3 regions of the Pseudomonas sp. URMO17WK12:I7 genome follow, and region 1 is predicted to be linked to each of the others. Evidence: predicted binding sites of a transcription regulator. Region 1 holds the regulator's gene; each other region holds the start of a gene.

Region 1 (3,274 bases):
CCGATCGAAGAGGGCGGTGTGATCGCCATGGTCGGCCCGGCCGGCATGGGCAAGACCACCACCCTGGCCAAGCTGGCGGCGCGCTATGTGCTCAAGTACGGCCCGCAGAACCTGGCGCTGGTGAGCATGGACAGCTTCCGCATCGGTGCCCAGGAGCAGCTCAAGACCCTGGGGCGCATCCTCAATGTGCCGGTGACCTATGTCGACCCGGGCCAGTCGCTGGCCGCTGCGCTGGAGCCACTGCTGCGCAAGCGCGTGGTGCTGATCGATACCGCCGGCCTGCAGGCCAGTGACCCGGCCCTGCGCATGCAACTGGAAACCCTGGCCGGGCGTGGCATTGCCGCGAAGAACTACCTGGTGCTGGCCACCACCAGCCAGAAGCAGGTGCTGACCGCCGCTTACCACAGCTACAAGCGCTGCGGCCTGGCCGGCTGCATCCTGACCAAACTCGATGAAACGGCGAGCCTCGGCGATGTGCTGAGCCTGGCCATCAGTCATGAATTGCCCGTGGCCTACCTCACCGATGGCCCCCGCATTCCTGACGACCTGCACCTGCCGCGCCCGCACCAGCTGGTGACCCGCGCAGTCAACGTGCAGTTGCAGGACGAGCCCAGCGAAGAGGCGATGGCCGACATGTTCGCTGATCTCTACCACAACCCGCGGCGCGCGGGTTGAGGATGAAGCGTATGCAAAGTACCTACATTCCGGGGCTGGCAGTGTCGCCCCGCGTGTGGCTTGGGTCCAGGCAAGACAAGGTAAACAACGAACATGGGTAGCATGCATCCCGTACAGGTGATCGCCGTCACCGGTGGCAAAGGTGGCGTCGGCAAGACTAACGTTTCAGTGAACCTGTCCCTGGCGCTGGCCGAACTCGGCCGCCGGGTGATGCTGCTGGACGCCGACCTTGGCCTGGCCAATGTCGACGTATTGCTGGGCCTCACCCCGAAACGCACCCTGGCCGATGTGATCGAAGGCCGCTGCGAGCTGCGCGATGTGCTGTTGCAGGGGCCTGGCGGTGTGCGCATCGTGCCGGCCGCCTCCGGTACCCAGAGCATGGTGCACCTGGCGCCGGCGCAGCATGCCGGGCTGATCCAGGCCTTCAGCGAGATTGGCGACAACCTCGACGTGCTGGTGATCGACACCGCTGCGGGCATTGGTGACTCGGTAGTCAGCTTCGTTCGCGCGGCCCAGGAAGTGCTGCTGGTGGTGTGCGACGAGCCGACCTCGATCACCGACGCCTACGCGCTGATCAAGCTGCTCAACCGCGACTACGGCATGAACCGTTTCCGCGTGCTGGCCAACATGGCGCAGAGCCCGCAGGAAGGGCGCAACCTGTTCGCCAAGCTGACCAAGGTCACCGACCGCTTCCTCGACGTCGCCCTGCAATACGTCGGCGCCGTGCCGTACGACGAGTGCGTGCGCAAGGCAGTGCAGAAGCAGCGCGCGGTGTACGAGGCTTTCCCTCGCTCCAAGTGCGCCCTGGCCTTCAAGGCCATTGCGCAGAAGGTCGACAGCTGGCCGCTGCCCGCCAACCCGCGCGGGCATCTTGAGTTCTTCGTCGAACGCCTGGTGCAACCCACCAGCGCAGGGCCCGTGCTATGAACGCGAGCGGCTTCAAGATGTACAGCAAGGCGTCCAAAGACGCCCAGTTCGAGCTGGTGGAACGCTATGCGCCGTTGGTCAAGCGCATTGCCTACCACTTGCTGGCACGCCTGCCAGCCAACGTCCAGGTTGAAGACCTGATCCAGGCGGGCATGATCGGCCTGCTGGAAGTGGCCAACAAGTACGACGCCAGCAAGGGCGCCAGCTTCGAAACCTACGCCGGCATCCGCATCCGCGGGGCAATGCTCGACGAGGTCCGCAAGGGCGATTGGGCGCCGCGTTCGGTGCACCGCAATACGCGCATGGTCAGTGACGCGATGCGCGCCGTTGAAGCAAGAACTGGCCGCGACGCTAAAGATCATGAAGTTGCTGCCGAACTCCAGTTGAGTCTCGATGATTACTACGGGATTTTGAACGATACCTTGGGGAGCCGCCTGTTCAGCTTCGACGACCTGTTGCAGGACGGCGAGCACGAAGGGCTGCACGAGGACGGCGCCAGTGGCCAGATCGAGCCGTCGCGCGATCTGGAGGACGAGCGCTTCCAGGCTGCCCTGACCGATGCGATCGCCAACCTGCCAGAGCGTGAGCGGCTGGTGTTGGCGCTGTACTACGACGAAGAGCTGAACCTCAAGGAAATCGGTGAGGTGCTGGGGGTCAGCGAATCGCGTGTCAGCCAGTTGCACAGCCAGTGTGCCGCGCGCCTGCGCAGCCGCCTGGGGGAATGGCGGGCGCGTTGAGCCCGGGGTCGTTGCGGTCGTTATCCACGTTCGTTTTCCATGTTGTACCGAATTGAATGAATGCGCGCGCTCGGGGCCGAGCGCGTTTGAGACTGCTTGGAGGTCTACTTGAACAAAGACATGAAAATCCTCATCGTTGACGACTTTTCGACGATGCGGCGGATCATCAAGAACCTGTTGCGTGACCTGGGCTTCACCAACACCGATGAAGCCGATGACGGCACCACTGCGCTGCCGATGCTCGAAAGTGGCCATTACGACTTCCTGGTGACCGACTGGAACATGCCCGGCATGTCCGGTATCGACCTGCTGCGCAAGGTCCGTGCCCACGATCGCCTGAAAGGCATGCCGGTGCTGATGGTGACCGCCGAAGCCAAGCGCGACCAGATCATCGAAGCGGCCCAGGCCGGGGTCAATGGTTACGTGGTCAAGCCGTTCACCGCCCAGGTGCTCAAAGAAAAGATCGAGAAGATCTTCGAACGCGTCAACGGCTGAGTCACGTCAGGGGGCGCCATGGAATCAACACAAACGTCTTTGGGGGAGTTCGAAACGACCCTGAAGAAACATGCCCAGGAGCTGGTCGAGAGCCTGGAGCGGGGGCGTTTCGGCGAGGCGGTGCAGCTGATCCATCAGCTCAACCAGACCCGCGACCGTGGCCTGTACCAGGAAGTCGGCAAGCTCACCCGTGAGCTGCACAGCGCGATCGTCAGTTTCCAGATCGACCCGCGCATGCCGCAGGCCGAGGAAGTTTCGCAGATCACCGACGCTACCGAGCGCCTCTCGTACGTGGTCAAGCTCACCGAGGGTGCCGCCAACCGCACCATGGACCTGGTGGAGGAGAGCACCCCGGTGCTCAACGACCTGGCGAGCGAGGCACAAGGCCTGAGCGTCGACTGGCAGCGTTTCATGCGCCGCGAAGTCGCCGCACCGGAGTT
Region 2 (3,274 bases), on a different contig from region 1:
CGTCGTACACCACATAGACTGCGTCGTCGCGGTGGCCGAGCTCGCTGAACAGTTTTTCCAGGTCGGCCAGGGGCGGCAGCAGGCCGGGTGCCGGAGGCAGGCCAAGCTGGGTGCGCTTGCCCTCGACGAAGCGGGCGCCGGGGATATGCCCGCTGACATAGCGGTTGGCGCTGCTCAGGTCGACCAGGATCAGCTGGGGTGAATCCAGGCGCGGCAGCAGGTCTGCGGCTTCGATCACCAAAGGCAGGCCGGAAAAGTCGGTCATCCACGTTCTCCAGTGTGGAAAGAGGGGCGATTGTAGCGCATGGCTCAGGCGCCGCGGTTGGCAAACACCGCCAGCGCACGCTCGATACATTGCGAAGTCTTGCCGAAGGCCTGCACGCTGACATCCGCCAGCGGCTTGCCGCCCTGGTCGGCCACGGCCAGCATCAGCACCTGGTCACTGACTGCCAACGAACGCAGCAGCACGTGTTCGCTGCGGAACAAGGCCCGCAGCGGCGCGGGTAGCAATGCCGAGAACTGGGCGTGATTGTCAGGCGTCAGGCGCAGCTGCCCGGCCTTGCTCACGAGCTTTTGCAGCAGTTTGTTCTGTGCGACTGGCAAAGCCATGGCTGCGGCCTCCTTGGGCAGGCCGGCGGTTTGCTGCACGCGCAGATAGTCGCTGGCACGGTCCAGTGTCAGCAGCATTATGCGCTGCATACCGCACGCGAGCATGGCGTCGCGCGCCTGGGTCGCCAGGTGTACCGCGTTGGTGAACGGGCTTGGCTGGACCAGCAACTCCTGGCACAGCTTGCGCCAGCGGCCGAGGTCCTCGCTGGAGGGGGGCGGTGGCGTCAGCATGTCCGGGTGCGGGCGGCGCTGGTGCCAAGGCCAGATCAGCGCTTCGGCCGGGTGGAACAGCGCATGCCTGGCGTGACGCCGGGCGCTGGCGGCAGCCTGTTGGTGCACCTGCTGTTGTACGTCTTCCAGTGAAGTTTGCAGATACAGTGCGGTCAGCTGCTGCCAGCGTAACAAATGCGGGTTGTCCCAACCGACCTGGGCTGCCAGGGCCAGGTTGTTGGCCAGTAGTACGGTGTTGGCCGGCTCGTTGAACCAGCGGCGCAAGCCGGGTGCCTCGTCCAGGCGATGTTGCTGGCTGAGCAGGTCTTCTTCGCGGGCGATGCTCAGCACCATGGCCAGTTGGTCGCGCTCTTCGAGCAGCAGGCGATAGCCTTGGGTCACCCATTTGGGCAAGCGCCAGTGTTCGGCCATGGCCTGGCACAGGGCGAAGATACGCACACCGAACAATTCCTGCTCTACGTCGGCTGCAATCTCGCCTTTGTGGATAACCCGCAGCTCCCAGGCGTCCAACAGCTTGGGGTGGGCCAGGGCCAGCGGCCACAGAGGGGAGAGGAACAACAGGCTGCCCCAGTGGATCTCCTGCCACAGGCGCGCCAGACGGCTGGCGAACAGGCCGCTGGCCTGTTGCGCGGCGTGCTGGCTGATCAACAGAAATTGGCGCAGCACCGGCGGAATGTCGTCTTCCGGCAGGGCCGGCAGGCGCATCAGCAGTTCCTTGCTGCGTGCCAGGCCCAGGCGGTTGAGGGCGACCTCCAGGCTTTCGGCGGGTTCGGCCTGGCTGGCGTTGGCGGAGTGATTGGCCTCGCGCATCACCGACAGCACCAGGGCGGGGCTGTCTTGCATCAGTTCGGCGATGTCGCGCAACGAGCGGCGATTGTCGTTGATGGCGCTCATGACCCGGTCGTAACTCTGCTTCGGTACCGGTACACGGACACCGTCGAGCAGCTTGACCCAGGCTTCTACCGTACGCGGATTCTGAGTGGGCACCTTGGATTCCATTGGCATTTTGACATCAGTCCGAACTGGCTTTTCGCTGTTAGTGGCTATAGTCTGGCGCAGTTCTGCCGATAAGTAGAAGAAGAGTTTTAAAGCTCCCGTCCCTCACCCTGACCACGACAGCAAGTGCTTTGAACCTATGGCTAAAATTATCGGCATCATCGTCGTATTCGCGAGCGTGCTCGGCGGATATGTACTCTCCCACGGCAAGATCGCGGCGCTGATCCAGCCGTTCGAAGTGCTGATCATCGGCGGTGCAGCCTTTGGCGCCTTCATGCAGGCCAACCCTGGTTACATGACCATGCATGTAATCAAGAAGTCGATGAAGATGTTCGGCTCGCGCTTCTCCCATGCTTTCTATCTGGAAGTGCTGGGCCTGGTGTATGAAATCCTCAACAAGAGCCGTCGCGAAGGCATGATGGCGATCGAGAGCGATATCGAAGACGCCGCAGCCAGTCCGATCTTCGCCAAGTACCCGGCAGTACTGGGGGACGAGCGCATGACCGCATTCATTTGCGACTACTTGCGCATCATGTCCACCGGCAACATGGCCCCGCACGAGCTGGAAGGCTTGTTCGACATGGAACTGCTGAGCATGAAGGAAGAGCTCGAGCACCCGTCGCACGCGGTCACCGGTATCGCCGACGGCATGCCGGGTTTCGGTATCGTGGCGGCAGTACTGGGTATCGTGGTGACCATGGCATCGCTGGGCGAAGGCGACCAGGCGGCCATCGGCATGCACGTAGGTGCGGCGCTGGTCGGTACCTTCTTCGGTATTCTCGCTGCCTATGGCTTCTTCGGCCCACTGGCCAAGTGCCTTGAGCACGATGCCAAGGAAGAGCTCAACCTCTATGAGTCGATCAAGGCCTCGCTGGTAGCCTCGGCCTCCGGCATGCCGCCGTCGCTGGCCGTGGAATTCGGGCGCAAGGTGCTGTATCCGAAGCATCGCCCGAGCTTCGCCGAGCTGGAACAAGCAGTTCGCGGTCGCTGAGTCATGGAGAACAATCAGCCGATAATCATCAAGCGCGTCAAGCGCTTCGGTGGCGGGCACCATGGCGGCGCCTGGAAGATCGCCTTCGCCGACTTCGCCACGGCGATGATGGCGTTCTTCCTGGTGTTGTGGCTGTTGTCTACCGCCACGCCCGAGCAGAAGATCGCCATTGCCGGCTACTTCAAGGACCCGATCGGTTTTTCCGAGAGTGGCACGCCTTATGTTATCGACCTGGGCGGCTCGCCAGAGATGGCGCCGGACAAGACCATCAACCCGGAAGTAAAGTCCGAGCCTACGCCTGACACCAGCATTCAACTGGACAAGGACCAGGTCGAGACCATGGCCGAACAGGTCGAGCGCGAGCGCCTCGAGTTGCTGTTGCAGGAACTGCAGAACAAGGTTGAGGAAAACCCGCAGCTGCAGAAGTTCAAGGACCAGATTCTCTTC
Region 3 (3,274 bases), on a different contig from region 1:
AAGGGTCTGGTCGAACGCGCTGGCGCCGTAACGCACGCTGTAGCTGCCGAACGCGGCAACGGTTTCCCGGAGCATGCGCGAGCGGGTCGCGGCGATGATTTCGCAGGGCCGGGTATAGCCGTCCCAGTGGGCGAATACCTGGGTCAGGTAACCGCCGCCGATGGCGCCGAAACCATGGATGCCCACACGAAACTGGTTGAGAGAGGCCGGGAAGGGCTCGGTGAGTTCCGGCATGCCCAGGTCGGGCACGCACTCGCTCAGGTCGGCGAGGAATTCGGGCATGCTGCGGTAGGCCTTGAGCGCGCCTGCCTTCACCTCAGGTGCAGGCGGCTTGATGTCTTCGATCAGAATGGCCTGGCCTTCGGCGCGGATGGCCGACAGCAGGCCGTTTTCCGAGTCTTCGATCATGAAGCACTGGGCAGGGTCGCAATTGAGTGCGCGGGCCGCCCGCAGGAATATTTCCGGGTGCGGCTTGCCTTGGCTGACTTCATCGCCACAGACGGTGATGTCGAAGTACTTGAGCACGTTGGCGTTGATCAGGTACTCCTCGGCAATCGCCCGGCGGCTGGAGGTGGCCACCGCCATGGTCAGGCCGGACTTGCGCAGCCGCTCCAGTACTTCCAGCAAGCCAGCCTTCAGCGGCACGCCGTGGCTGCGCACGTATTCCAGCTCCAGCTCATCGGCTCGCTGGCGAATCTGTGCATAGGGGAAGTCTTCGCCATTGTGGGCCTTGGCGAGGGCTTCGGCTTTCTTCGCACTCAAGCCCAGCGAGCCGATCAGCGTCTGCTCGCTCAAGGCCTTGCCGAAGATTTCCAGTGAGGCCTGTTTCAACGTCTTGAAACGCAAGCGCTCGGTGTCGAACATCGTGCCATCCATATCGAAGATGGCGCTGAGAATTTTTTTACCCTGAAACAAGATCATTGGTGGTTGCCCCTGATTATTTGCGTGAAATCCTTCGCCTCCAGCAACTGAATGGCGAGTCAATGCGCGTCGACTGCAGTGTGGGCAGTCAGGTAGGGGGCATGCGATCTACAGGGGGGCGCTCGGGATTGACCCAGAGGTAGGGCGGTACGGCGCGGGGCGTGCAGAGGAGGGTGACGAGCTTCGAGGCAATGCGGGGGCTGCGTTTGACTTTGGATTCACGCCCACTGGCTGCAGCCTTGCTGGCAGACAATGGGCGCACATAGCGATGGATACGTGTGATTCCAAGCATGAGGTGCTGTTCTTCCTTTTCTGGTGATTGACGTTCCTTTTTTACCCTTGCATGTATGCGCAAGCAGATGCAAGGCGCAAGCAACATCCGTTCGGTTACCGAACAGAAGCCGCATTCGCGCACTCAAGCCTTTAGCGGCAACTCCGATAGCTGCTCACCCGCCGTCGAAACCTCGACCAGACGTGGCGCCAACAAGCACAAGAGGAGTACTGCCCGCATGTTTGCCGACCTGAAGATCCGTACCGGAATGTTCTGGGTGCTGTTGCTGTTCAGCCTGACCTTGCTGTTCTCCACCGTCAGTGCCTGGCGGGCGGCGCTGGGCAGCGACGAGCAGATCACCGAGCTGGACCAGACCGCACACCAGTCGGATCGGTTGAACAATGCCCTGCTGATGGCCATCCGCTCCAGTGCCAACGTGTCTTCGGGCTTTATCGAGCAACTGGGTGGCCACGACGACAGCGCGAACAAGCGCATGGCGCTCTCGGTCGAGCTGAACGACAAGAGCCAGCAGCTGATCGATGAATTCGTCAACCAGGTGCAGGAGCCTGCGTTGCACGCGGTGGCCCAGGAGCTGCAAGCCACGTTCGGTGAGTATGCCAAGGCAGTGGCCGGCCAACGCGCAGCCACGCAGCAACGTTCGCTGGAGCAATACTTCAAGGTCAACACCGATGCCGGTAACGCCATGGGCCGGCTGCAGGCGCTGCGCCAGCAACTGGTCGCCGCCTTGAGCGAGCGCGGCCAGCAGATCATGCTGGAATCCGACCGCCGCCTTGGGCGTGCGCAACTGCTGAGCCTGGGGCTGCTGGCGGCGACATTGCTGCTCGCCGGGCTGTGCTGGGCGTTCATCGCGCAGCGCGTGCTGCAGCCACTGCGCGAGGCTGCCCGGCACTTTCAGCGGATTGCCGGCGGCGACTTGAGCGTGCCAGTCGAAGGGCATCGGCGCAACGAGATCGGCCAGTTGTTCCATGAACTGCAGCGCATGCAGCAGAGCCAGCGCGAGACCCTGAGCGGGATCAGCAGCTGCACCCGGCAACTGGCCGATGCAGCGACTGCCTTGAACACGGTCACCGAACAAAGCGCCAACCACCTGCGCCAGCAGGGCCAGGAGCTGGAGCAGGCCGCCACCGCCGTCACCGAAATGACCACGGCGGTGGAGGAGGTCGCGCGCAATGCCGTCACCACCTCCCAGGCTACCCACGCGTCCAACCAGCTGGCGGAAAAAAGCCGTCAGCAAGTCAGCGAAAATATCGACGGCACCCAGGCCATGACCCAAGAGATCCAGACCAGCAGCACCCACCTGGCGCAGCTGGTGGGCCAGGTCCGGGATATCGGCAAGGTGCTTGAAGTGATCCGTTCGGTGTCCGAGCAGACCAATTTGCTGGCGCTCAACGCAGCCATCGAGGCGGCCCGCGCCGGGGATGCCGGGCGCGGCTTTGCCGTGGTGGCCGATGAAGTGCGTACGCTTGCCTACCGCACCCAGGCTTCGACCCAGGAAATCGAGCAAATGATCGGCCGTGTGCAACAGGGCACCGAAGCGGCTGTCGCCTCGATGCAAGCCAGCACCAGCAGGGCCCAGTCGACACTCGACGTCACCCTGGCCTCAGGCCAGGTACTGGAAGGCATCTACAGCGCCATCGGCGAGATCAACGAACGCAACCTGGTGATTGCCAGCGCAGCGGAAGAACAGGCGCAGGTGGCGCGCGAGGTGGACCGCAACCTGCTGAACATCCGCGAGCTGTCGAGCTATTCGGCGGCGGGAGCGCAGCAGACCAGCGAGGCCAGCCAGGCGTTGTCCGGGCTGGTCGGGGAGATGACGGCGCTGGTGGGGCGGTTCAAGGTCTGAGGCTCAGCTTTGCTTGCCCAATACGTAACGGTCGAATTGCTCGATGTACTCGTCGACGTTGTCTTCCAGCATCATCCGGTACTGCTCGCTGAAGTACTTCAGGATTTCCTCGCGGGCCGCAGCCATTTCGGCGCCGGACTTGAAGTTGCGGGCGCTGAGCCAGGCACTGAAGCGGCTGGTGGCAAAGGTCATCGAGGCGCTGACCTTGCCGACGTCGG

Evidence for each region. Region 1 encodes FliA, which starts transcription of late flagellar genes. Its sites were predicted from a motif close to CTAAAGTTTNNNNNNNNNNNGCCGNTAA; they were not measured.
Region 2: the regulator FliA is predicted to act here: its motif matches at 1,884-1,911, upstream of motA (flagellar motor stator protein MotA).
Region 3: the regulator FliA is predicted to act here: its motif matches at 1,336-1,363, upstream of H040_RS23550 (methyl-accepting chemotaxis protein).

What each region holds. Positions count from the first base shown of each region.
Region 1 covers NZ_QLTL01000003.1:183,070-186,343, forward strand. The annotation lists gene flhF (flagellar biosynthesis protein FlhF) at 1-675, shown strand, start outside; gene fleN (flagellar synthesis regulator FleN) at 769-1,602, shown strand; gene fliA (RNA polymerase sigma factor FliA) at 1,599-2,339, shown strand; gene H040_RS05010 (chemotaxis response regulator CheY) at 2,460-2,834, shown strand; gene H040_RS05015 (protein phosphatase CheZ) at 2,853-3,274, shown strand, end outside.
Region 2 covers NZ_QLTL01000008.1:131,376-134,649, forward strand. The annotation lists gene H040_RS12825 (rhodanese-like domain-containing protein) at 1-265, opposite strand, end outside; gene H040_RS12830 (HDOD domain-containing protein) at 310-1,845, opposite strand; gene motA (flagellar motor stator protein MotA) at 1,976-2,827, shown strand; gene motB (flagellar motor protein MotB) at 2,831-3,274, shown strand, end outside.
Region 3 covers NZ_QLTL01000020.1:51,936-55,209, forward strand. The annotation lists gene mtlD (bifunctional mannitol-1-phosphate dehydrogenase/phosphatase) at 1-921, opposite strand, end outside; gene H040_RS23550 (methyl-accepting chemotaxis protein) at 1,431-3,056, shown strand; gene H040_RS23555 (DUF3144 domain-containing protein) at 3,060-3,274, opposite strand, start outside.